3 regions of the Nitrogeniibacter aestuarii genome follow, and region 3 is predicted to be linked to each of the others. Evidence: riboswitches for the same ligand, from Rfam matches in the RefSeq annotation. Region 3 holds a riboswitch; each other region holds the start of a gene.
The links. A riboswitch is a leader RNA that binds a small molecule or an ion and turns the genes downstream of it on or off. The one in region 3 is predicted to bind cobalamin.

Region 1: linked by a shared signal. The riboswitch ahead of bluB (5,6-dimethylbenzimidazole synthase) and the one ahead of J0W34_RS13915 (cobaltochelatase subunit CobN) in region 3 are both predicted to bind cobalamin.
Region 2: linked by a shared signal. The riboswitch ahead of J0W34_RS08260 (energy-coupling factor ABC transporter permease) and the one ahead of J0W34_RS13915 (cobaltochelatase subunit CobN) in region 3 are both predicted to bind cobalamin.

What each region holds. Positions count from the first base shown of each region.
Region 1 covers NZ_CP071321.1:1,373,193-1,380,926, forward strand. The annotation lists gene J0W34_RS06305 (hypothetical protein) at 1-345, opposite strand, end outside; gene J0W34_RS06310 (MBOAT family O-acyltransferase) at 420-1,892, opposite strand; gene J0W34_RS06315 (DUF3422 family protein) at 1,976-3,265, opposite strand; gene J0W34_RS06320 (gamma-glutamylcyclotransferase family protein) at 3,340-3,750, opposite strand; gene fba (class II fructose-bisphosphate aldolase) at 3,814-4,878, opposite strand; gene bluB (5,6-dimethylbenzimidazole synthase) at 4,989-5,732, opposite strand; cobalamin riboswitch at 5,775-5,961, opposite strand; gene pyk (pyruvate kinase) at 6,007-7,452, opposite strand; gene J0W34_RS06340 (diguanylate cyclase domain-containing protein) at 7,536-7,734, opposite strand, start outside.
Region 2 covers NZ_CP071321.1:1,772,999-1,780,732, reverse strand. The annotation lists gene urtD (urea ABC transporter ATP-binding protein UrtD) at 1-570, shown strand, start outside; gene urtE (urea ABC transporter ATP-binding subunit UrtE) at 592-1,296, shown strand; gene J0W34_RS08280 (PEP-CTERM sorting domain-containing protein) at 1,430-2,023, shown strand; gene J0W34_RS08275 (MauE/DoxX family redox-associated membrane protein) at 2,117-2,866, opposite strand; gene J0W34_RS08270 (DUF3592 domain-containing protein) at 3,271-3,732, shown strand; gene J0W34_RS08265 (hypothetical protein) at 3,748-3,960, shown strand; cobalamin riboswitch at 4,009-4,209, shown strand; gene J0W34_RS08260 (energy-coupling factor ABC transporter permease) at 4,524-5,153, shown strand; gene cobM (precorrin-4 C(11)-methyltransferase) at 5,150-5,944, shown strand; gene J0W34_RS08250 (sirohydrochlorin chelatase) at 5,941-6,831, shown strand; gene J0W34_RS08245 (precorrin-8X methylmutase) at 6,835-7,512, shown strand; gene J0W34_RS08240 (cobalt-precorrin-5B (C(1))-methyltransferase) at 7,521-7,734, shown strand, end outside.
Region 3 covers NZ_CP071321.1:2,986,475-2,994,208, reverse strand. The annotation lists gene J0W34_RS13915 (cobaltochelatase subunit CobN) at 1-3,515, opposite strand, end outside; cobalamin riboswitch at 3,625-3,876, opposite strand; gene J0W34_RS13910 (tautomerase family protein) at 3,938-4,141, opposite strand; gene J0W34_RS13905 (hypothetical protein) at 4,173-4,373, opposite strand; gene J0W34_RS13900 (carboxymuconolactone decarboxylase family protein) at 4,448-5,005, opposite strand; gene J0W34_RS13895 (TetR/AcrR family transcriptional regulator) at 5,151-5,753, shown strand; gene J0W34_RS13890 (hypothetical protein) at 5,760-6,794, opposite strand; gene J0W34_RS13885 (TolB-like translocation protein) at 6,804-7,734, opposite strand, start outside.

The DNA.
Region 1 (7,734 bases), 1.6 Mb from region 3:
AGCGAAGCGCGCCCGGTGTGCGTAGTCGAGCAGGCTCGTGCCGGGCACCCCCATTGAATACACCGGCCCGTCGTTTACGAGAGCTTCAAGCTGCGGCCCGATACGGAGTTCTTCTGCCAGCATGTTGGCTTCGACGTAGCTGTCACCAATGACTGCGATCGCGGCCGGGTTGGGCGCGAAGTCGTGTGCGTCGACAAAACCGAAGTTGTTGGTCTCGTGATGGCGAGCGTTCTTCAGATCCCAGCCCGTGGCAACAGTGAAGCGATGATTGGGCGGATACGTCTCGATGGCGGGGTCGATGTAGTAACCCGCCATGGTCGCCGAAGGGACGGGCAGGAGTTGCATGATGCACTCCAGCCCGACCAGTGTGGCAAGGAAGCCGGTGACGAAGAGCGCTGGTTTTCGTAGCACAAGGCGCCTCAGAAATTGAAGTAGATGAAGGCGCTCATGGCGTCGCGTGTCTCATTGAGCAGGACCAGCAGGCAGGCCAGGATGAAAGCGCTGCCCGCGAGAATCGATCGGGCGTTGCCGTGTTGTCGGGTGACGTTGAGCGCCAGCTCGCCCAGGCGGTTGCTGTTGGGCCCCACAAATGCGATCAGGGACAGGCTTGCACACCAGGAAAGGCCCCGGGCAACGTCCAGCCCGCTGTTCCACAAAATGCCGTGATCGCCACCGTGTGTCGGCGCATACATCGCGCGAAGCATGGCGAACGCGGCGGCGAAGCTTTCTGCCCGGAAGAACACCCAGGCGATCACGACACTCAGGAACGTCAATCCCCACCCCAGGAGTCGGTAGGCCGGCAGGCTGGAGAGTCGGGGCGCCCTGCGCTGGACGATGGCACTGAAGGCGTGATTGATGGCCAGATAGAGTCCGTGCAGCCCACCCCACACCACGAAGGTCCAGGCCGCGCCATGCCACAGGCCGCCCAGCAGCATGGTGATGAACAGATTCACATAGCGCCTTGACGGTCCTTTGCGGTTGCCGCCCAGCGGAATGTACAGGTAGTCACGCAGGAAGTTCGACAGGCTGATGTGCCAGCGGCGCCAGAATTCAGAGATGGACCGGGCCTTGTAGGGCGAGTCGAAATTGAACGGCAGGCGGATATTGAGCATCCATGACAGTCCGATCGCCATGTCGGAATAGCCGGAGAAATCGAAATAGAGCTGGAAGGTGTAGGCCAGTGCCGCCATCCACGCCTCGAGCGTGTCGGGCGTGGCGCCTTGCTGGACGGCATTGAACACCTCGTCGGCATAGGGCGCGATACCGTCGGCAAGCACGACTTTCTTGAACAGGCCGATCATGAAGATGATCAAGCCCCCGACGAAGTTGCCGCTGTTGAAGCGGTGAGTCGAGGTGTCCCTGAACTGCGGCATCATCTGGGCATGATGAAGCACCGGGCCGGCGACCAGGTGGGGAAAATAGGTGACGAACAGCCCGTAGTGGGAGAAAGCATATTCGCGCGTGCCCTTCTGGTAGGCGTCGGCGAGGAACGCGATCTGCGTGAAGGTGAAGAACGAGATGCCGATGGGCAGTTCGATGTGAACCGGCGGCCAGTCTGCGCCCAGCAGCGCGGCCATGCTGGCGACCAGGAAGCCCGCGTACTTGTAGTAGGCCAGCAGCGCCAGGTTGACGGTGACCCCGGTGATCAGCCAGGTTTTACCCCCGGCGGTGCCAGCGCCGTGCGTGGCGATTCTGAGGCCGACCCAGTAGTTCCAGACGATGGAGCCGAGCAGCAGAACCACGTACTCGGGCATCCAGTAGCCGTAAAAGAACACCGACGCGGCGAATAACCAGGCTGCACCCCAGCGACGACACTTGGCCGGCAGCAGAAAGTAGACGCCGACGACGACCGGAAGGTAGAGAAACGCAAAGGCTGCGCTGGTAAAAAGCATCGGACGTCAGCGTGAAAAGATGAAGCCGGGAATATCCCAAGTGCAAGGGGCTTCGTCAATGAAGCGAATCACGCCCCCAAGTGTTATTCGTGCGCCTCAGCGGCGGCAATTTTCTTTTTCATTCGCCTCAGCCCCAGCGCAACCATCAGCGCGATCACCGGAATCGAGATGGCCGTGATGACGTCGGGGGTCAATGGCTTGATGAGAGGTTTTGCGCCCTTGGAGAGGTAATTGACCAGTTGGGACGCGTAATAGGTGATGGCGACGACGGACAGGCCTTCGACTGTTTCCTGCAGGCGTAGCTGGAGCTTGGCGCGCTTGTTCATCTGGGTCAGCACGCCCTGGTTCTGCTGCTGCAGCTCGATATCCACCCGGGTTCGCAGCAGCTGGCTGTTACGGGCAATGCGGGCGGAGAGGTCTTCCTGTCGGCGCGCGATGGCGGCGCAGGTGTTGAGCGCAGGGGCCAGGCGTCGTTCGATGAAATCGGCAATGTTCGGAAAGCCGGGCACGCGCACTTCGCGCAGCTCGGCGGTGCGTTGCTTGACCAGGCCGTGGTAGGCCGCGGCCGCGCCGAAGCGGAAGGTGGTCCGCGCCACCGATTGTTCCACCGTGGCGGACAGGCGCGTCAGGCGGGTGAGGATGTCGCGTTCGTCCTCGTGGGTCTCGGCCCGGCCCATGGCGTCCATGAGATCGGCCAGTTCATTCTCGGCCTCGGTCAGCAGCGGGCTGATGGCCTTGGCGACCGGAAAGGCCAGCAAGGCCATGGAACGGTAGGTTTCGATTTCGAGCAGGCGTTGCACATTCCGACCAGCCTGGCGGCGTTCCAGGTTCTCGTCGATGACGGTTATGCGTGAAAAACCGTCGTGGATCTTGAAGTCGGAGAACATCCAGCCGGCGTTGCCGGCGAAACGCGAGACCACACACATCTGCGACGGGTCCTTGAGCTCGGCGACCCGGGCCTCGGGCGGGTGGGTCTTTGCATCGAGGACGTGCAGGTGCGTGGCGACCAGCACCTGCCCCGGAATCGCCTTGCGCCACGCCGCAGGTACTGTCAGCAGCGCCGTGGTGTCCTCGGATTCGGCGGGGGCCACATCCCGGTAGAAGGTGTAGCTGGAGAACTCGTTGTGGCGCTCCCACTTGAGACGGAAATCGCCAGCGTCGATGATCACGTGCCCCTTGCCGGTGGGGGGCAGTGCAATGCCCAGCTGCTGCGCCAGTTGCTCCAGATGGTGATGTTCCGCATCACTGCTGCCATTGACGTGCACGAACGCCAGATAGCTGATACGTGTGGGGCCGTAGAGCGGTACGGAAGGGCGCGCGTGGACTTCGTCGTTGAGCGCCTGACGGAGCGGATGTTCTTCGAACAGCGACATGGCAAAGGTCAGTCGGGGCGGGGCACCTAATGTAACAGGCTGTCGAGGCGTCGAACAGACGGTGACGACCGGGGTTACAGCGGTGCGGGCGGGTGCCGCTGCAGGAACCGGGCCTTGCCTTCGGCGAGGAAATGCTCGAAATCCCAGTCGCCTGCTGCCAGACGCTCGCGCTGGTCGGGATGAAAGACGTAAACCCAGGCGCTTTCGATGCGACCGTCGCTCAACCTGACCTGAACGCGTTCGCGCAGATACTCGTCACCTTCGAAATGATCAAGCCGAGCCAGACCGTCATGAGGGACATCCAGATACAGCATGCCCGGCACGGATTTGCCTTCGGCCGGCTGGATGCCCGGGTAGTCGGTGCCGATGACCGGATGACGCGTATAGCCGGCCAGTTGAGCGGGCAGGGGGCTGAGCGTCAGGCCGGTGACCGCGGTGAAGATGTCCTCGCACATCAGCGAGCCGTAGGTGAAGCAGTGCGTCATGAGGCACTCCATGAAAAACGGCATCCCGAGAGATGCCGTTGTGATGTCTCATCAGGCGCTGTGTCAGCGCACGACCTGTTTGAGTTCGCCGGCCTTGTAACGGGCGGCGATCTTCTCGAGCGACACCGGCTTGATCTTGCTGGCCATGCCGGCGCAACCAAAGGCTTCGTAGCGGTCGATACACACCCGCTTGGCCGCTTCACGGGCCGGCTTGTTGAATTCGCGCGGGTCGAACTTGGAGGGGTTCTCGGCGAAGAACTTGCGCACGGCGCCGGTCATGGCCAGGCGGATATCCGTGTCGATGTTGATCTTGCGCACGCCGTACTTGATGCCCTGGACGATTTCCTCGACCGGCACGCCGTAGGTTTCCTTCATGTCGCCACCGTATTGGCGGATGATTTCGAGCAGATCCTGGGGCACGCTGGAGGAGCCGTGCATCACCAGGTGGGTGTTGGGGATGCGCTCGTGAATGGCCTTGATGCGCTCGATGGCGAGGATGTCGCCCGTGGGCTTGCGGGTGAACTTGTAGGCGCCGTGGCTGGTGCCGATGGCGATGGCCAGGGCGTCGCAGTCGGTCTGCTTGACGAAGTCGGCGGCCTGATCCGGGTCGGTGAGCAGGGCGCTGTGATCGAGTACGCCTTCGGCACCGATACCGTCTTCTTCGCCAGCCATGCCGGTTTCGAGCGAGCCCAGGCAGCCCAGTTCGGCTTCGACCGTCACGCCAATGCTGTGGGCCATCTCGACAACCTTGCGGCTCACATCGACGTTGTATTCGTAGGAGGATGGTGTCTTGCCGTCTTCCATGAGCGAGCCGTCCATCATCACCGAGGAGAAGCCGGAGCGCATGGCGGCCATGCACACCGCAGGCGACTGGCCGTGGTCCTGGTGCATTACCACCGGAATATTGGGGTAGGACTCGACCGCTGCATCGATCAGATGACGCAGGAAGGCTTCGCCGGCGTATTTGCGCGCACCGGCAGAGGCCTGCATGATCACCGGGCTGTCGGTTTCGGCGGCCGCTTCCATGATGGCCTGAACCTGCTCCAGGTTATTCACGTTGAAGGCGGGCAGGCCATAGCTGTTTTCGGCAGCATGGTCGAGCAGCTGGCGCATGGATACGAGCGGCATGACAGTCTCTCCAGATGATCTGTTGGGTTGTTCGTTGGGGTTGCGGTCGCAGTGCCGCAATGCAATCTTGGGATTTTAACGCGCTTGCATGAAAGTTGTGGTGCGACGCATCACAATGGAGGGCAACCATTTGTTGCCAGCGCCTGCGCAGCCCGCACCTCGGCGCGCAAGGCGTCGTCGCTGTCCTCACCCCCCCACTGGTCGAAGTGGATGAGATCCTCCAGGGGCAGTCGCTGTCGCCAGCCGGCTTTCTCCAGTTCGGGCTGGTCGAGAAAGTGGCTCACATGGCCGATGCACAGATAGGCGACCGGCATGATGCGCTCGGGCAGCTTGAGGATGTCGCGAATGGCGGCCTTGTGAAAGATGCTCACCCAGCCCACCCCCAATCCCTCGGCGCGGGCGGCCAGCCACAGGTTCTGCACGGCACACACGGTGCTGTAGAGGTCCATGGCTTTTTGATGGGTGCGGCCGAGAACGACCGGCCCGGCACGATCACGATCGCAGGTGATGCACAGATTGACCGGCGCCTCGAGAATGCCTTCGAGCCGCAGCGTTTTGTAGGCCTCGCGCTGAGCGCCTTCGAACATATCGGCAGCTTCGTGATTTGCCGTCAGGAAAGCGTCATGCACCTGCTGCTTGATGGCGTCGCGTCTGACCAGCACAAAGCTCCAGGGCTGCATGAAGCCCACCGAGGGCGCAAAATGCGCTGCGGTGAGAATGCGGGCGAGCAGGGCGTCGTCCACCGGGTCGGGGACGAACTGGCTGCGCACGTCGCGACGCGACAGCATGTTGCGATAGATGATGGCGCGTTCGGTCGCATCGAGTGCGGGCGCGCGAGGGCTGGACGCTTGCATGATTCCCCTTGATCAAGCGTGTGGGAAACAGCCGGGCCTTGCTGTTTCAGGTGCCTTCCGGCCGGTCTTCTGACTCGGGTTCATCCACCGGCGACGCCTTCCCTTGCGGTGGCATCGTGGTCGCCGGCGTCCCCCTCACAGCGTTGGGCACGTTGCGGAATCGGGCTCAGCCCTGCACCGCATTCCCGATTCTCCCGCCATGGCGGGCACCGGAAGGTCGATTAACGATTCGGGGCGCAGTCTAGCAAAACTGCAGCCCTCGGGTGGTATGCGTTCAGTCAGCGACGCCCGGTGCCGGGTGGTCGCCCACGCGCACGATCTTGAGCGTGTTGGTGCCGCCGCTCGAGCCGATGGGTTCGCCAATGGTCAGCACGATCAGGTCGCCATACTCCACCGCCCCCTGGTCGAGCAGGATCTGCTCGGCCTCCCAGAGCAGCACGTCGCGATCCTGATGGGTCTGCGACATGAGCAGCGGATAGACCTCCCGGTACAGCGTCATCTGGTTGCGGGCCGCTTTCTCCGGGGTGAGCGCGTAGATGGGCACGCCGGAATTGAGCCGGCTCATCCACAGCGCGGTGGAGCCGGTCTGGGTGAGCGATGCAATGGCCTTGACCTTGAGGTGGTACGCCGTCCAGATGGCCGCCATGGCAATTGACTGGTCGATGCGCGTGAAGGTGCGGGCGAGGAAGTCGCGCTCAAGCGTCACTTCGTTGGATTTCTCAGCCTCGAGGCACACCCGCGACATGGCCTCGATGGTCTCGACCGGGTAGTTGCCGGCGGCGGTTTCGGCGGAGAGCATGACCGCGTCGGTGCCGTCGAGCACGGCGTTGGCGACGTCGGAGACTTCGGCGCGCGTGGGCACCGGGCTGGTGATCATCGATTCCATCATCTGGGTGGCGGTGATGGTCAGCTTGTTCCGGTCGCGTGCGGCGCGCAGCATTTTTTTCTGCAAGGCGGGCACGGCCGCATCGCCGACTTCGACGGCCAGATCGCCACGCGCCACCATGATGCCGTCAGAGGCGTCAAGAATCTCGTCGAGGTTGGCGCAGGCTTCGACGCGCTCGATCTTCGCGATCAGCAGGGCTTTCCCGCCGGCGGCACGCAGTAGCTGACGTGCCATGTACATGTCCGCCGCACTCTTGGGGAACGAGACAGCGACAAAGTCCACACCGATCTTGGCCGCGGTGCGGATGTCGTCCATGTCCTTGGCCGTGAGTGCCGGCGCCGACAGACCACCGCCCTGGCGGTTGATCCCCTTGTTGTTGGACAGCAGACCGCCCACCTTGACCCGGCAATGGATGGCCGAGCCCAGCACCTTTTCGACACGCAGCTTGATGCGCCCGTCGTCGAGCAGCAGGATGTCACCGGGGCCCACATCGTTCGGCAGGTCGGGGTAGTCCAGACCGACGGTCTGGTTGTTGCCTTCCTTGCAACTGGCGTCGAGGACGAAATCTGCGCCTTCCTTGAGGGTGATCTTGCCCTCGGCAAATTTGCCGACGCGGATCTTGGGCCCTTGCAGGTCGGCCAGAATGCCGACCGGGCGACCGGCGCGTGCGCTGGCCTCGCGAATGGCTTCGGCGCGTGCGATGTGGTCTTCGGCCGTGCCGTGGGAAAAATTCATGCGGACCACATCGACGCCGGCATGAACCATCCGTTCAAGGACGGGCAGTTCAGACGAACTCGGGCCGAGGGTGGCAACGATCTTGGTGTGGCGAGCCATCAGGACTCCTCTCGATTTATTGTGATTTCTCTGGCTGCTCGCATTCTAGCGCGATGATGTGTCAGTGATGCGCACGCCGAGCGTCATTGCGACTGAGCGTCCTTGGGTATTGCGGAATTCGTCACCTGCGTGCGCCACAGGTTGCTGCCACTGCGCTTGGCTTCATACATGGCTCGATCTGCTGCGGCAATCAGGGCGTTGATGTCGTAACTGTCGGGCGTGTAATGTGCGACGCCGATGCTCACGCCCAGCGACTTTCCATTCACCGACATGGGGCCGACG
Region 2 (7,734 bases), 1.2 Mb from region 3:
GACGAGGGTAAGGCGTTTTTCGGCCAGACCATTGACCTGACCCGCATGAACGAGCCGCAGATCGCCCATGCGGGCATCGGCCGCAAATTCCAGAAGCCGACCGTGTTCGAGAACCACAGCGTGTTCGAGAACCTGGAACTGGCCATGAAGATGAACAAGGGCGTGTTCAAGAGCCTGTTCTTCCAGCTCGCCGACGACGAACGCGACCGGGTGGCCGACGTGTTGAAGCGCATTCGCCTGGCGGGCGAGGCCGACCGGCAGGCCGGCCTGCTCTCCCACGGCCAGAAGCAGTGGCTGGAGATCGGCATGCTGCTCATGCAGGAGCCCAGACTGCTGCTGCTCGACGAGCCCGTCGCCGGCATGACCGACGAGGAAACCGAACGCACCGCCGAGCTCTTCGTGAGCCTGGCCGGCAAGCATTCGCTGATGGTGGTGGAGCACGACATGGCCTTCGTCGAGGCGCTCGGCGGCAAGGTGACCGTGCTGCATGAAGGCTCGGTGCTGGCCGAAGGCGATCTGGACGAAGTGCAGAACGACCCGCGTGTGATCGAAGTGTATCTGGGCCGCTGAGCCCGCCAAGGAATGACCCCAATGCTGAAAGTCAACAACCTCAACCAGTACTACGGCGGCAGTCACATCCTGCGCAACCTGAGCTTCGACGTACCCATGGGCAAGGTCACGACCCTGCTCGGGCGTAACGGCGTGGGCAAGACCACGTTGCTCAAGACGCTGATGGGCCTGGTCCCGAGCAAGACCGGCTCGATCACCTTCGAGGTCGATGGCAAGACGCACGACATCACCAAGGCGCCCTCCTACGGCCGGGTCAAAGCCGGGATCGGTTTCGTCCCGCAAGGTCGCGAGATCTTCCCGCGCCTGACCGTGGAAGAGAACCTGCAGATGGGCCTGGCCACCTGCCCCGCCTCCGCCAAACTGCCGGATCGCATCTTCGAGATGTTCCCGGTGCTGCTCAAGATGATGCGCCGTCGCGGCGGCGATCTCTCCGGCGGCCAGCAACAGCAGCTGGCCATCGGCCGCGCCCTGGCCATGGGCCCGCGCCTGCTGATCCTGGACGAGCCCACCGAAGGCATCCAGCCCTCGATCATCAAGGACATCGAGCGCGCCATCCGCACCCTGGCCGAAACCGGCGAGATGGCGATTTTGCTGGTCGAGCAGTACTACGACTTTGCCGAATCGCTGGCGGATCACTACCTGCTCATGGAGCGCGGCGAGATCATCATGCGCGGCCGTGGTGACGAAATGCAGGCGCATGGGGTGAAAGACGCGCTGTCGGTGTGAGTGCTCGGGATCACGGCGGAGATGGTCGCTTACAAAATAAAAACGCGCTTCCAGCGCAAAGGCGCGAACACCCCTGTTGCATATTCCATGCGAATGAATATGCTTCTCGCTTTACCCTCCGCCGGAGCCTCCGATGCGCCTCGCCCTTCTCGCCGCCACCTCCCTGTTCAGCCTGTCCGCGCATGCAGTTGTCGTCACCAATGTCATCTTCGACCCCTGGCCAATCACTGAGGACATCGTCACGTTTGAGTCCGTGACAGCCCCTTCATCCGTCAATGGCCTCGACGCCATCACCGATGGCGTCAAGCCGGACCCGGGGAGCAGTTGGCAAAGCCAGACGTGGTGGACCGACAGTTCGGCCGAGATCCACTTCACGCTCCCCGGCCTTTACCAGCTCGGCAACATCGGTCTTTTTCACGACAGCAACGACGACTATGCCCTCTATGCCAGCGCCGATGGTCAAGCCTGGGATCTGTTGGCCAGCTTCCCCGCGAGTAATGCGGCCAACGATGGCATGGTGTCGGGCTACACCTTCCCACTCTTCAATGCGCCGGCCTATCGCGAACTCAGATTGACCGCTTCGGGCGGCGATGGTCAGTACGGTATTGGCGAGATCGCCGTGACTGGTGTCTCGGCGGTCCCCGAAGCCAGCAGCGTTGCAATGATGCTCACCGGCCTCGGGCTGCTCGGCGCCGTGGCCAGAAAGAAACAATACCCAAAGCAATAGCGCGGGCCTTGCGCGCGTCGGCGCGTCTGAGCATCGGCATCACGTAAAAAAAGCGCCCGAGTGGGCGCTTTTTTCTGCGTTGGCCATCCGTATTCAAATGAGCCCACCGAACAGCATCCACAGACCCATTCCCAGCATCGCCAGGTTTTCGCTCAGGGACACGGCGCCGAGCGGCACGTTGCTGTCGCCACCCACGCAGGCGCACTTGAGTTCCCGCTTCTCGATGTACACCGCCCGGTAGACCGAGTACGCCCCCTCGCCCCCGATGAAGATGGCGGTCAGAGCGACCGGGACCATCAACACGCCCATGGTCGGCCAAGCCAGCATGCCGATCGCCACTGCGGCCTCCGCAAATGGGTAGACATAGGCGTATGGCACCCAGCGGCGCGCCAACTGGTCGTAGCCGAGAAACTGGTTGGAAAACGACTCCAGATCGCGCAGTTTCAGCACTGACAGAATCAGCATCGACAAGGCCACGAACTGCACGATCCACATGATCGGGAAAAAGCCGCTTGCATGCCCGAACTGCAAGGCCATGGCGCCCAGGGCGGCAGTGGCAAACACGGCGATGACCGGGGTGTAAGTCGTACCGTCATCACGTTTCGTGGTCAGGCCGAAGCGCTCTCGAAGAGCGTCGTATCCACCCACCCGCTCGCCGCGGATGAAGGTCTGAGGTGTCGTCTTGACATCGTGCTCCGCCTTGAAGGCCTCGGTCTCGTCGCGAGATGTCAGCAGGTGGTCTTCAACCTCGAAGCCTTCGCGTTCAAGCAAGGCCTTGGATTTGAGGCCGAACGGGCACAGGTGCTCGTCGGTCGCCATTCGATAGAGGACAGCGGTGGTCATGAAAGCCTCCTTCATGCATGCGATGCCGCGCGGGCCCGTCTTGCCGTGAGCCACTGGTGGCGCCGCATTACTTGATTGGTTCACAAACATGATGACAAGAGGCGCCCTGCCTGGCTGTAGGAAAAGCCCGTCAGAGGTTGTCGGAATGCTCGGTCGATTCGGGGTGGGCACGAGCATGGCGCCCTCTATATGCGCCCGGACGCCCCTGAGAAAGTGCGGCTTCGTCCGATCCCGAGCAGGTTGGCGGATGAGCTTCCGTCTGCCAGGGCGCGGCACAAATCAATGCATCGCCCGCGTCGCGTCTCGCCGCCGATTGTGACCAGGCGTGTCGCCATCGCAGCAACATATAAGGACAATGGCATAATTCGACCCCTGTTACAGCCACCCTTCACGGAGCCGGAAAGATGCAAGTCATCAAGATCGTCAAATTCGTATTCACTCTGGTCGGCGCTCTGGTGCTGGCGCTCAGCGCGTACCTGTATCAGGACACGCGCATCTTTGTCAGTGAGGGCGAACACGGCACCGGCACGGTGATCGATCTGCTGCGGTCGGGCGAAGGCACCTATGCCCCACGGGTGAGATTCGAAACACCCGAGGAGCGCGTGGTCGAGTTCACCTCCAGCACCAGTGCCAACCCGCCTGCCTACGAGGTCGGCGAGGAGGTCGACGTCATCTACCCGGCGGATCGCCCGGTAGATGCGCGAATCAGCGGATTCATGACCCTGTGGGGAGGCGCACTCATCACCGGCATTCTCGGTGCTGTATTCTTCCTCATCGGCGGCGGCATGATCGTTTACGGCCTGCTCCGGAACAATCGCAAGGCGTGGCTGGAAAAGCACGGGGTCGCGGTGAAGGCACGTTTCTAGCAAGTCGAACGCAACATGGCGCTGGAGGCTAACGGCCGTCATCCGTTCAGGATCAGCGCCCAGTGGAAAGACCCCGCCACCCAGCGGATTCACATTTTCCTGAGCGAGAACCTGTGGTTCGATCCCAGCGAATATCTGGCCGGTCACGAGACGGTCACGGTGCTTGTCAACCGCGACGACCCGCGCAAACATCACATGGATATCTCCTTCCTGCCGAGCATGGCCTGAACGCGTTGCACACAAGACACCGCTTGCCATTCTCCAGCCAACTGGCATAATGGCGCCTCGCTTTCAGGTGCTTGGCATAAGTTCTGCCGAGTGAAACGGGAAGTCGGTGAAAGTCCGACACTGCCCCCGCAACGGTAAGCGAGTGAAAGCTTCGCGATAAGCCACTGTGCCCATGGCATGGGAAGGCGCGAAGCCCGAGCATCTGCTCCACTCGCAAGTCCGGAGACCGGCCTGACAGCATCGGTGCGACATTGCGGCGGGCAATGCGAGCAGGCGACCGGCACTCCTTTCCGGCTTCCGCCCGCCCGTATTCCATAAGCATGTCGTGATTTTGAACTGTGCGTGCGGGTGAGCACGCGGAGTACGCCATGCCGTCAATCCGCCCGGTCGCCTTTCGCGACCTGCAACGCTTTTCCCTCGTTCTCACGAACGCCTCACATCGTCGTCGCCCATCGCCTCCTGCGATCAGGCCCGTCGCGGCGTGCGCACGCCCCTGCCTTTCCCCACGGACCGGTCGCTGAACGCGCCCGGTCCGCGTCGTTTCATCCACTCAAGGACTCATCATGCACATCGAACCGGGCATGCTCGCCCACACCAAAACCGTCGTTGCATCCGTCGTGGCCGCCGGCGTTCTCGCCCTTCCCCTGCGCAACGCCTTGCTGCGCCCTGCGCTGCTGCTACGCACCCTGCTGGCAACCTGCTTCTTCACCCTCTTCATGCAGGCCTTTCATTTACCCGTGGGCGCGTCGGAGCTGCATTTCGTCGGCGCCATACCCATCTATCTCACGCTGGGGTTTGCACCCACTGCACTGGGCTTCGGGTTCGGCCTGCTGGCCCAGGGCCTGCTCTTCGAACCCGCGGATCTGGTGCATCTGGGGGTCAACACCTTGTCGCTCGTCGTGCCGCTGATGGTCGTCCATCGCCTCTTCGGCAGCGCCCTCGCCCGCCTCGACGTGCGCACCATCCTCAAGCTCGACGCTACCTACTACGCCGGGGTCACCCTGATGGTCGGCTTCTGGCTGTCCATGGCCGAGGTGGCTGTCCCGCTGGGCGCATGGGCGAGCTTCACCGCCTCGTACCTCGCCATTGTCGCCATCGAACCGCTGGTCACCTACATCACCGTCAATCTGCTGCGCCGCCATGCCGATCATCCGGCAGTGCGCATGTGCTTCGACGTGGCCCGGCGCTCATGAGCGGGACGGTCTGGTTTGTGGGGGCCGGGCCGGGCGACCCCGAGTTGATCACCGTGCGCGGACGCTCGTTGCTCGAGCGCGCTGGCGCAGTACTCTATGCCGGCTCGCTCGTTGACCGGGCGGCGACCCGCTGGACGCCCGATGGCTGCGAGATTCGCGATTCCAAAGGGATGACGCTGGACGCCATCTGCACCTGGCTTATCGACGCGGCCTCGTGCCATGAAACGGTGGTTCGTCTGCAGACCGGCGACCCCGGTCTGTACGGGGCTCTCACCGAGATAAGCCGCCCGCTCGATGCGGCCGGCGTTCCCTGGGCAGTGGTACCCGGCGTCTCCTCGGCGATGGCCTCGGCCGCCGCCGCCGGTGAAACGCTGACCCTGCCCGAAGTGACGCAAACGGTGATTCTCACCCGGGTGGCCGGGCGCACGCCCATGCCTGAGGGCGAATCCCTGGCCGAACTGGCGGCCCATCACTGTACGCTGTGCCTCTTCCTGTCCATCACCCTGCTCGATCAGATCCAGCGCGATCTGCGCACTGCCGGCTGGGCCGAAGAGGCACCGATGGTGGTCGTGCACAAGGCCAGCTGGCCGGGCCGCGAGACGGTGGTGCGCGGGACCCTTGCCGACATCGCCGAGCGCTGCCGCGCCGAGGGGATCGACCATCAGGCCATGGTCATTGCCAGCCCGGCGCTGGGGGCGCGGCACTGGCCCGACATCGCCCGCAGCAAGCTCTACGACCCCGATTTCAGCCATCGTTTCCGCCGCGCGCGGACGAGGGAGATTCAACAATGAACAACGACACCACCATCCTGCTCGTGGGCCATGGGTCGCGCAATCCCGCCGGCAATGCGCAGATCGAACACTTTGCCGAACAATGGCGTGCCCGCCAGCCGCACTGGCGCATTGTCATCTGCTTCATCGAGCACGCCGATATCCTGCTCGATGACGGGCTCGACCGGGCGGCCGACAGCGTCCAGCGCGTGATCGTTCTGCCGTTCATCCTCAATGCCGCCGGCCACGTGAAGATGGAGCTGCCCGCGGCCATCGCGCGTGCGCGCAAGCGACACCCCCATGTGCGCTTCGAGTGCGCCCGGCATCTGGGCATGGGCCCGGCGGTGCTCTCGGTGCTCAAGGCCCAACTGGCCGCCCAGATGGCACAACTCGATCATCCCGATCCCAAAACCACCGGCGTGGTCCTGCTCGGTCGGGGCTCGTCAGACGCGGGGGCCAATGGGGAGCTGGCCAAGATGGCACGCTGGATGTTCGAGGACAGCGACCATGAACTCGTGGATCTGGCCTTCACCAGCATCACCTGGCCACGGCTCGAAACCGTGGTGCAGCGTCAGGTACGGCTGGGCATGACCCAGGTGTGCGTGCTGCCGGTGTACCTGTTCACCGGCGTGCTGATGGACCGCATCCAGGCCCAGGTGGCGCGGCTTCGCCACCAGTACCCGCAACTGAGCATTGCCCTTGGCACCCACTTCGGGTTCGACGAGGGCATCTTCGCACTGGTCGATCAGCGCGTGCGTGACCTGGGCGGTGACCAGGGCTTGCTCGAATGCGATGGCTGCAAGTACCGCCGCGCGGCCGAGGCCGAGCACCTGCACGATCACAGCCATACACACCTCCCCGCGAGCCACGGACACATGCACGTGCACGCCCACGTCAATCACGCCTGAATCATGCAGACCAACATCGTCACCGAACAGCTCACGGCTGCCGGTCGGGCCATCGAGCACGACTCCTTCGCCATCATCGATGCCGAGGTCGGCCCCCATGCCTACCCCCCCGAGCAATGGCCGGTCGTGCGCCGCATGATCCACGCCAACGCGGATTTCGAGTTCAACGGCCTCACCCGCTTTCATCCGGACGCGATCGACGCGGCCCTGCGGGCCATCAACGGCGGCCATAGCCGCATCGTTGCCGATGTGGAGATGATCTGCGTCGGCCTGTCGCCATCGCGCCTGGCACATTTCGGACTCGACACCCACCAGTTCATCTCCGATGCGGACGTGATCGAACAGGCCCGCGCCGAGGGCACCACGCGCGCCGTCCAGGCCATGCGCAAGGCTCATCGCCGGGGGCTGCTCGACGGCGCCATCGTGGGTATCGGCAATGCCCCCACGGCACTGATCGAGGTGGTCCGCCTGATTCGTGAAGAGGGCGTACGCCCGGCCCTGGTCGTCGGCATGCCGGTCGGTTTCGTGTCCGCGGCCGAGTCGAAGGCGCTGATGACGCAGATCGATTCGGTGCCCTGGATCGTCATCGACGGACGCAAAGGCGGGTCCACCCTGGTGGTCGCGGCCCTCCACGCCCTGCTGGCACTGGCCGAAGCGCGTCAAGCCGCGACCCGCACGTGACAGGCACCGTGGCAGCCACACCGGAAAAAGTCCGTAAAGGCGATGCGCGACGCAATCGCGGTCAGCGCACGGGATATTCCACCGGTGCCAACGCCGCCGCGGCCGCCACCGCCGCCACCCTGGGGCTGGTGCTCGGCCGCGTGCCCGAGATGGTCGAAGCCACCTTGCCCAACACCACCCGGGTGCGTTTTGCCATCACCAATGGCTGGGTGGGCCAGGATC
Region 3 (7,734 bases):
AACAGGGCCTGCGCGGGTACGCCGTCCAGCCCGGCGCCATAGGCGTGGCCCATGCGGCGGGTGAACACCTCGGCCAGCTCGGCGCGGTCCTGCCAGGCGCCGGAGCGCTCGACCATGCGGTTGACCCCGGCGCCGTACGCACCGGGGGCGATGCCGAAGACCCGCGCGCTGGCCTGGCGGCCGAGCTCGGCGGGTGTCAGCTCCGGCCGGGCCTGAAGCATCTTGCGCGCCTGATCCACCCAGTTGGCGGCCACCTGATTCCGTGCCAGTGGCTCGTCGCCGCCGCGCTGCCACTCACCCAGCGGGTTGAGCGCCTCGGCCAGCGCCAGACTGAGGGCCGGGTAGTCGTGCTCGATGGTGGCGCGGCTGGCGTCCAGGGCGGCCAGCGAGGCCTTGTCGAGGATGAGCATGTGCTGGCCGTAGAGATCGCGGAACAGACCTGAGGTGGTGAAGACCACGTCGTATCGCTTGGGTTGGCTGTCGTCCAGGGGCAGCCGCTCCAGCCCCTTGATGATGCCGCGGCTGTTCCACACCGGTTTGACGCCGAGCAGCTTGAGGCCGAAGGCGATCATGGTGCCTTCGTCCCGCACGGCGTCCGAGGCCCACAGGATGATACCCTGCTTGTTGGCCCCGACTTCTTCCGTATGCGCTGCGACGCCAGCCTTGCCGCTGAGTACGTCGTCGGCCAGCGCCGCCCCGGTCTCCCAGGCGAGTTTGGTGGGCAGCAGACTGCCGTCGAGGGCGAAGAAATTGCGTCCGGTCGGTAACGCTTCAGGCGTGCGGATGGGGTCGTTGCCCTTGCCGGGGGCGACGAAGCGGCCATCGAGCCCGGCCAGCAGCGCGGTCATCTCCGCGCCGGGTGATGCGGTCAGGTGTTGCCGCCACTGCGCGTGGGAGGCGCCATCCGCCGTGGCACCGTCGGCCATGGAGGCGAGCATGGTGTCGATGCCTTTGGGCGACCACGTGCGGCCGAACACATGCAGGCCGAGCGGCATGAAGTCTTCCTGCAGCTTGGTGAGGTAGTGTCCGACTTCATGCAGCAGCATCTCGTCGTCCGCCTCCTCGAAGCGCACGCCCCGAACTTTCAGCTCTTCGTCCATGCTCGCCTCGAGCTCGTCGCGCAGCCCGGCCGCGTCGATGCGCTCGCGCAGGGCAAGCACCGCCTTGCGCCGGGTCGGTGCATCCGTGGTGGCCTCGGCGCTTTCGATGAGCTGGCGAATCTCCAGCAGGTCGTCGTACAGCTCGGTGATGGCCAGTGGCGGCGTCAGGTGATCGACCATCACCGCCAGCCCGCGGCGCTTGGCCTGAATGCCTTCGCCGACGCCATCGACGATGTACGGGTAGATGCCCGGCAGATCGCCGGCGATCAGGCTGGGGTAGTCGTCTTCCGCCAGTCCGGCGCTGCGCTTGGGCAGGAATTCGTAGGTGGAATGGCGCCCGACGTGGATCAGTGCATCGGCTTTGAAGACCGATTTCAGATAGTGGTAGAAGCCCAGGTACTGGTGCGGTGGCGGGAAGGACATGTTGGCGTGCAGCAGTTCTTCATTGAGCTCCCAGCCGCGCGGCGGCTGAGGGCCGATGAAAACGTTGCCGAACTGCACGCCCGGGATGAGCTGCTTGCCTTGCCAGACCATCACTTTCCCCGGCGCCGGACCCCAGCCGCGAATCCCTTCGATCTGCATGTCGATGAGCGCGGTGGCGAGGGTGTCACCGGCGGGCCAGTCGGGCGTCTGGCGTTCGGCCAGTGCGTTCAGCGCGCTGTCGTAGGCGGCTTCGAGCTGACCGAGCAGATCGAGTGCACGGGCCCGGCCCTTGTGCCGGGCGCCGTCGATCGCGTGATGCAGATCGGCGATGGTGCTGTGCATGCGCTGGCGCAGGAGGTCGATCCGCGGGGCGCGTTCATGGGCGCTGTCGATGGCCGTGATCTCGACGGCCTGTGCGTGCATCAGGGCGCGAAGCGCGGCCACCGGGCCCTCGGTCATCTCGGCCTTGACATGGGCGGGCAGGGTCTCGAACCAGCGGCGGTAGGTGGGCGTGTCGAGCGAGGCCACATGCGGGGCCATCCCGGCCAGGGCATCGGCGTCTTCCGGCAGGTTGACACCCTGGGCCTGCAGCCGGTCGAGCAGCGCCTTGCCGTCGGCCGGCAACGTGCCCGTGGTGTAGCCCGCGGCCTTGAGCGCGCGCAGCATGTCCAGCAGGCTTTCGGGTACGTTCAGGTTGTCGGCGCCGATGTTGTGGCGGCCCGGTGGGTGGTTGTAATAGACGATGGCCACCCGCTTGTCGGCGTTGGGGCGGGTCTGCAGTATCATCCAGCGTTCGAGTCGGCGGGCCTGGCGTTCGACTTCGCCATCGATCACATGACTCATCGCCACGCTCGCACCCGTGCGCTCATCGAGCCGCTCGGGTTCGGAGACCGCCAGCACCTGTGGCTGGCTGATGCCCTGCAACTCGGGCATGGCCAGGCGGTAGTGCACCTTTTCGGCGGGCACGCCTTCGTTCGACAGACGCCATTCGGCCTCGGTGAGTTCGCGTTGGCGCAGGGCCTTGAGCACGGGCACGTCCAGTTGCGTCAGCAAGGCGGTGACGTCTTCGCGATGCTCGCCGCCACCGATCACGAAATCCTGCACGGCGACGACAGCCATCGCGCTTTTTGCCGTCGCCCTGAAGCGCGTCATGGTGTGAATGGCCTCCAGGCTCGGTTCGCCCCAGGCCGCCAGCACCGAAATGCATTGCCACGGCCGGCCGTCGCACAGGCGCTCGTGCAGCGCCCATTCGCCGGACAGATCGCCGGTGTCGTGATCGAGCAGCCACAGGGTGGGGCGTGCCGGGTCGGCCTGCCCGAGCAGTTCAGGCGCGCTCAGCCAGCGCGGGCCGTGATCGCCGTGGAGTGCATAGCGCACCGGCGGCACCGGTCTCACCGGTGCCTGTCGCTCGCCGCCGCTGGAGATCATGTTGAGCAAGCTGGCCGCATTGTCGGCAGATCGGTTGATCCAGTAGGCCCGGGCCTGCAGCCAGTGCGCGTACTGCGGGTACTGCGTCCTGGCGGCGGCGAGTGCTTCTGGCGAGAACAGCGCCATCTTTTCGTCGACAACCTGTGCCGGTAGCCCGCTTGCAAAGATGTTGCCGTAGCGGTCGTGCTGCAAGGGGAGCAGGCGACGGTCGCTGTGCAACACGAAGCGCAACTGGTCCTTCCGGTACTTGAGCGCGAGCAGTCGTTCGACGGACTCGCCAAACACCGCCAGCATCAGCACGGCATCGTGCCTGGCGACAAGCGCCTGAAGCTGTGCGTCGTCCATGCGGGCCAGTTGCGAGAGCGAGCGCACCTGAACGCCTTGGGCGGGGCGCGCGTCGAGCAACTGGTGTGCGCCGGCGACCACCGTGGCGGCCGAGCGGTCTGAGACGATGGCCAGTACGCCAAGATCGTCCGCGTGGGCCCGTGGCGCCAAGGAAAGCAGACACAGCGCCAGACACAGGCACTGCCAGAGGACGCCACACGAGCGCAACATCGAAGACATGAGAGACCATCCCGCCCGCGCGCACCCGCCCGGACATCATTGGGTTTTCGATGAAAGCCGCCGGGAAAGGGGATGGCACGATCGTGTCCACGGCGCCCCGCCTGGATGACTTTCTCCTGGGTCTCAGGCCGGTCTCCGGACTCACAGATCGTCGAATAGCCGGTGAAACACCGGTTCGACCGCCACCTTCGCCTTCCCACGTTTGAACGCAGTGGCTGCCGGGCCGGGGAGGCCGGGCGGAAGGGGCTGAATCTGCCTACCGTTGCGGGGGCAGTACGGGCATTGCTCGATGAGCGCACCCGTTTCCCGTTTCACTCGCACATGGCCGACACGCGCAAGCACCTGAAAACGCCGGCTAGCTTATCAAGCTGGCATGGGGAGTCAACGTCGGGCTCATGAGCGTGTGTTTGTGCGCGTGGGTGTCAACGCGTGTTCGCGCGGCGCATGGAGATGGATTCGCCGCCGATGCCCCAGTTGTCGGGGTCCACCTCGTCGATGACCACCATGGTGGTCGCGGGGTTCTTGTCCAGAACGCGCTGGAGCAGCTGGGTGACGCCGTCGATCAGTTCGGCTTTCTGTTCTGGCGTGGCGCCGTCGCGGGTGATCTTGATGTTGACGTAGGGCATGTGGATGACCTCCGGTGTGGACGAGTGGGGGTTAGCGATCGGTTTTGGCGCTCTGGGGGGCGTCGGGAGGCGGCGACCACCAGTAGGCACAGAAGGGGCTTGAACATTGACGGATCGGGCCGAAGCGCCCGCGCGCCACTTCCAGGGTCGTGGCGCCACATTCGGGGCAGGGGACGGGCTGCGCCGCCGGGATGGAAAACACGCGCGGGCGTGATGTGGTGTTGAGGCTCATGAGGGGCTCCTGCAGCAGAAAAAGGCCGGCGCCCGTAGGCAGTGAGCGCCGGCAACGGCGGTGACAATCGGGAATCAGGCGGCGATCCGGCCCTCGGCCATGGCAACGAATTCTTCGTTCACCAGCGTGCCGACGATGTGGTTCGTGTAGTTGGTCAGCACCTTGTTGGCGACGGCCAGGACGACATCGAAGACATGGGCGCGGGTGTAACCGGCGGCCATGAAGGTGCGGACCTCGGCCTCACTGACCCAGCCGCGCTCCTCGACCACTTTCTGGACGAAGTCGCGCAGGGCGTTCAGGCGTGCATCGGGCAGCGGCGTGAGGCCGACGATGGCATTGATGGTGGCTTCATCGACGCCGGCCATCTTGCCCATGCCGGTATGTGCGGTCTTGCAGTAGCCGCATCCATTGAGAACGCTGATGGTGAGCTGGACGATCTGCTGCTCCTGCGGGGTGAGGCTGCTCTTGTCGACCGCGCCGGCCAGGCTCAGCACGGCACCGAGTGCAGCAGGCGATTCGGCCAGGTAGGCCGCCAGATTGGGGATGAAGCCGTAGCGGGCTTTCACCTGCGCAAGAATGGCAGCGGATTCGGCGGGGGCGGTGGCTTCGGTGTGTTGAGTGAAAAGGCTCATGGGGTGCTCCAGTAGGTTGCATAGGGGGAAAAAGAAGCTCGGGAAGAAGCTTGTATTTGACCGGTCAGTCAACAAGCTAGCTTCAATTGACAGACCGGTCAACTGGCAATAGGCTTACACCCATGAAAACCCCACCGGAAAAGCCATGAGCGCCGCGCAAACACTGGATACCCGGGACCGACTGGTCCACACCGCCTCTGACCTGATCTGGGAGCGCAGCTTCCAGGCCACGGGCGTGGACGAAGTGTGTCAGCGTGCCGATGCCCGCAAGGGCAGCTTCTACTACTACTTCAAGTCGAAGACGGATCTGGCCGTGGCTGCCATCGAGTCATTCTGGGCCATGGCGCGAGCGCGTTTATTTGACGGCGTATTCGGCCAGGAAGGCAGCGGCCTGGTGCAACTGGAGGCCTTTGTTGACGGCATGATCGGCTTCCAGCGAGAGGTGGCCGACGCCAAGGGCGGCGTGCTGGGCTGCCCCTTCGGCAACCTGGGGCAGGAGATGGCGCGGCAGGACGAACACATCCGCACCACGCTCGACGCCATCTTTGCCGAGCAGCGGGCTTATCTTGAACAGACGCTCGATCGGGCGGTCGCGCAGGGGGAAATCCCGGAGGGCGACAACGCACGTCGTGCCGAGAACATTCTGGCGCTCATGCAGGGCGCCATGCTCATGACCAAGGTGTCGAACGACCTGGGTGCGTTTGAGCGGGCGCGGGGGGCCGTGCTGGCGATTGCCCGGGGGGCTTGAGTCAGCTCAAGCGTTTGAGGGCTGTCCCCACGAAGCGGGTCTGGGTGACCAGCCCTCATCGGGTCGGGCGTCGAACATCAGCCGGACCGCTTCTCCGAGATCAAGATCGAAATGCGCCAACGCAGCGGCGTGCCCACTGTCTGCCATCGTCGCTTCGTTCGCAAAGGCGGCGAAGGCGTCCCAGTCTTGCGAGAGTTGTGCCGTCAGGAGTTGTCCCAGGTCGTAGGCGAGCCGGTTCTCTTCTCCCGAAGCGTGAAACGCCTGGCCGGACCAGAAATCCTGAATCGTCTCAGGTGACCAGTACGCTGCATGCATCGCGTGAAATTCTGCGGGCGTGAATTCGGCGGGTGTCGGTGTGAGGCGTCTTTCAGAATTCACCGCCAGCCCTTCGTTGAGCCAGGCCGGAATGGGAAGATGCGTCACTTGCGCATGGGTCAGCTCATGAACGATGACGGGCTCGATCAAGGTCAGGTCGGCACGAGCCGTGACGAAATGGCTGCACCCATCGTTGATGTGCATGCCGCCACTCAGTGCAAACTCGCCGCAGTCAGGGTAATACCGGGAGACATAGCGGTAATAGGTTTCCTGGTCCTCAAAGACAAAAACGAGGGTCAGGGCACCGTTTGCCCGCCTGGCAATGCCATGCAGCAATCGCGAAATCCGCTGCTGGGATTTTTCGACGAATGTCAGCAGCATGTCGCGTTGTCTGGCCGGCAGCGTGCTCACGAGCAGCGTGCTGCCGAGCTCGCTGATCTCGTATGCCGGCCCCAGGGCTTGACGCAAGTGAAGCGCCCAGGCGCGCTGGATCTCTGGCCATCGTTCAGCGATCGAGCCGTGTGCTTCGCCCGAATCGAGCCATGCCATGACGCGACGCCAGTCAGGCGCCGGGAGTCCCTCGTGGCATTGAAGTACATCCAGAAAGTCGAGACTGGAGTGGTACGAATGACCGATTGCGTGCGGAGGATTTTCCTCAAGCACGCGCACCTTGCCGGCGGGCGACGCGGGTTCAGGGCGAAACAGCGATCTGAGTCGAGACAGCATTGAGCGGACTTATCCGGCCGCCACTTCCGCCACCAGATCGCCCTTCATCGCCAGAGCGGCCTTGCCATCGGGCTCGATCACGAACACCCCGCGACCGTTGGAATAAACGATGACGCCGTCCGCGCCCAGGTCGTAGCTGGCCACGTTGGTGGCGAGCACGGTTTCGTCGCCATTCCGGCTGCGTCGCACCAGCTCCCAGCTCGACGGTACCAGCGAGGGAATGCCGTGCACCGGGCGCTCGTTGCGCAGCGCCTTTTCGGCATCGATGCGCTTGCCCTGAAGCAGGATGTCCTTGATGTCGGCCTTCACGCTCGGGTTGTCTGCGCTGGTGAGCGGCTTGCGCGAATACATGAGCGAAAAGAAGTTGAGGTAGTGAAACAGCGCGCGCAGCAGGCGGAAGGGGAAGAACAGCACATCGGTGATGGCGTTCTCGGCCTTGTAGCGCGGGATCTCGTAGGGGCGGCGGATGAACAGCAGATTGCCCTCGGCGTCGACCCGTGGCTTGAGATAGTCGAAGGCGTCGTTGTCGAGAATCGGCTCGATGGTGCCGGTGTCCATGTCGAGGATCTGGATACTGTTGTGGCTCTGGGCGAGCAGGTAGCCGTTCTCGTCGCGTGCGAGGCCTGCCGACTGGAACAGCAGCCGGGCCGGGGCGTCGGGAATCCACGCCGGAGCCACATCGACGGTGTCGCCGCCGGTGACGATGCGGAAGTTGTTGCCCTCGTTGTCGAACAGCGCAATGCTCGAGACCCCGCCGTCTTCCTGAACCGAGGCGGCCAGTCGGCTGCCGTCGGGCGAGGCGCACAGGTGGGTCAGATGAAGGCCCTGGCGCAGCATGATGCGCAGTTCCTTGTCGGATTCCGCCTCACGCCGGAACAGACCGCCGATCGTTTCATCGCGCAGGAAATAGTAGAGATCGCCATTGGGCGCGTATGCGGCT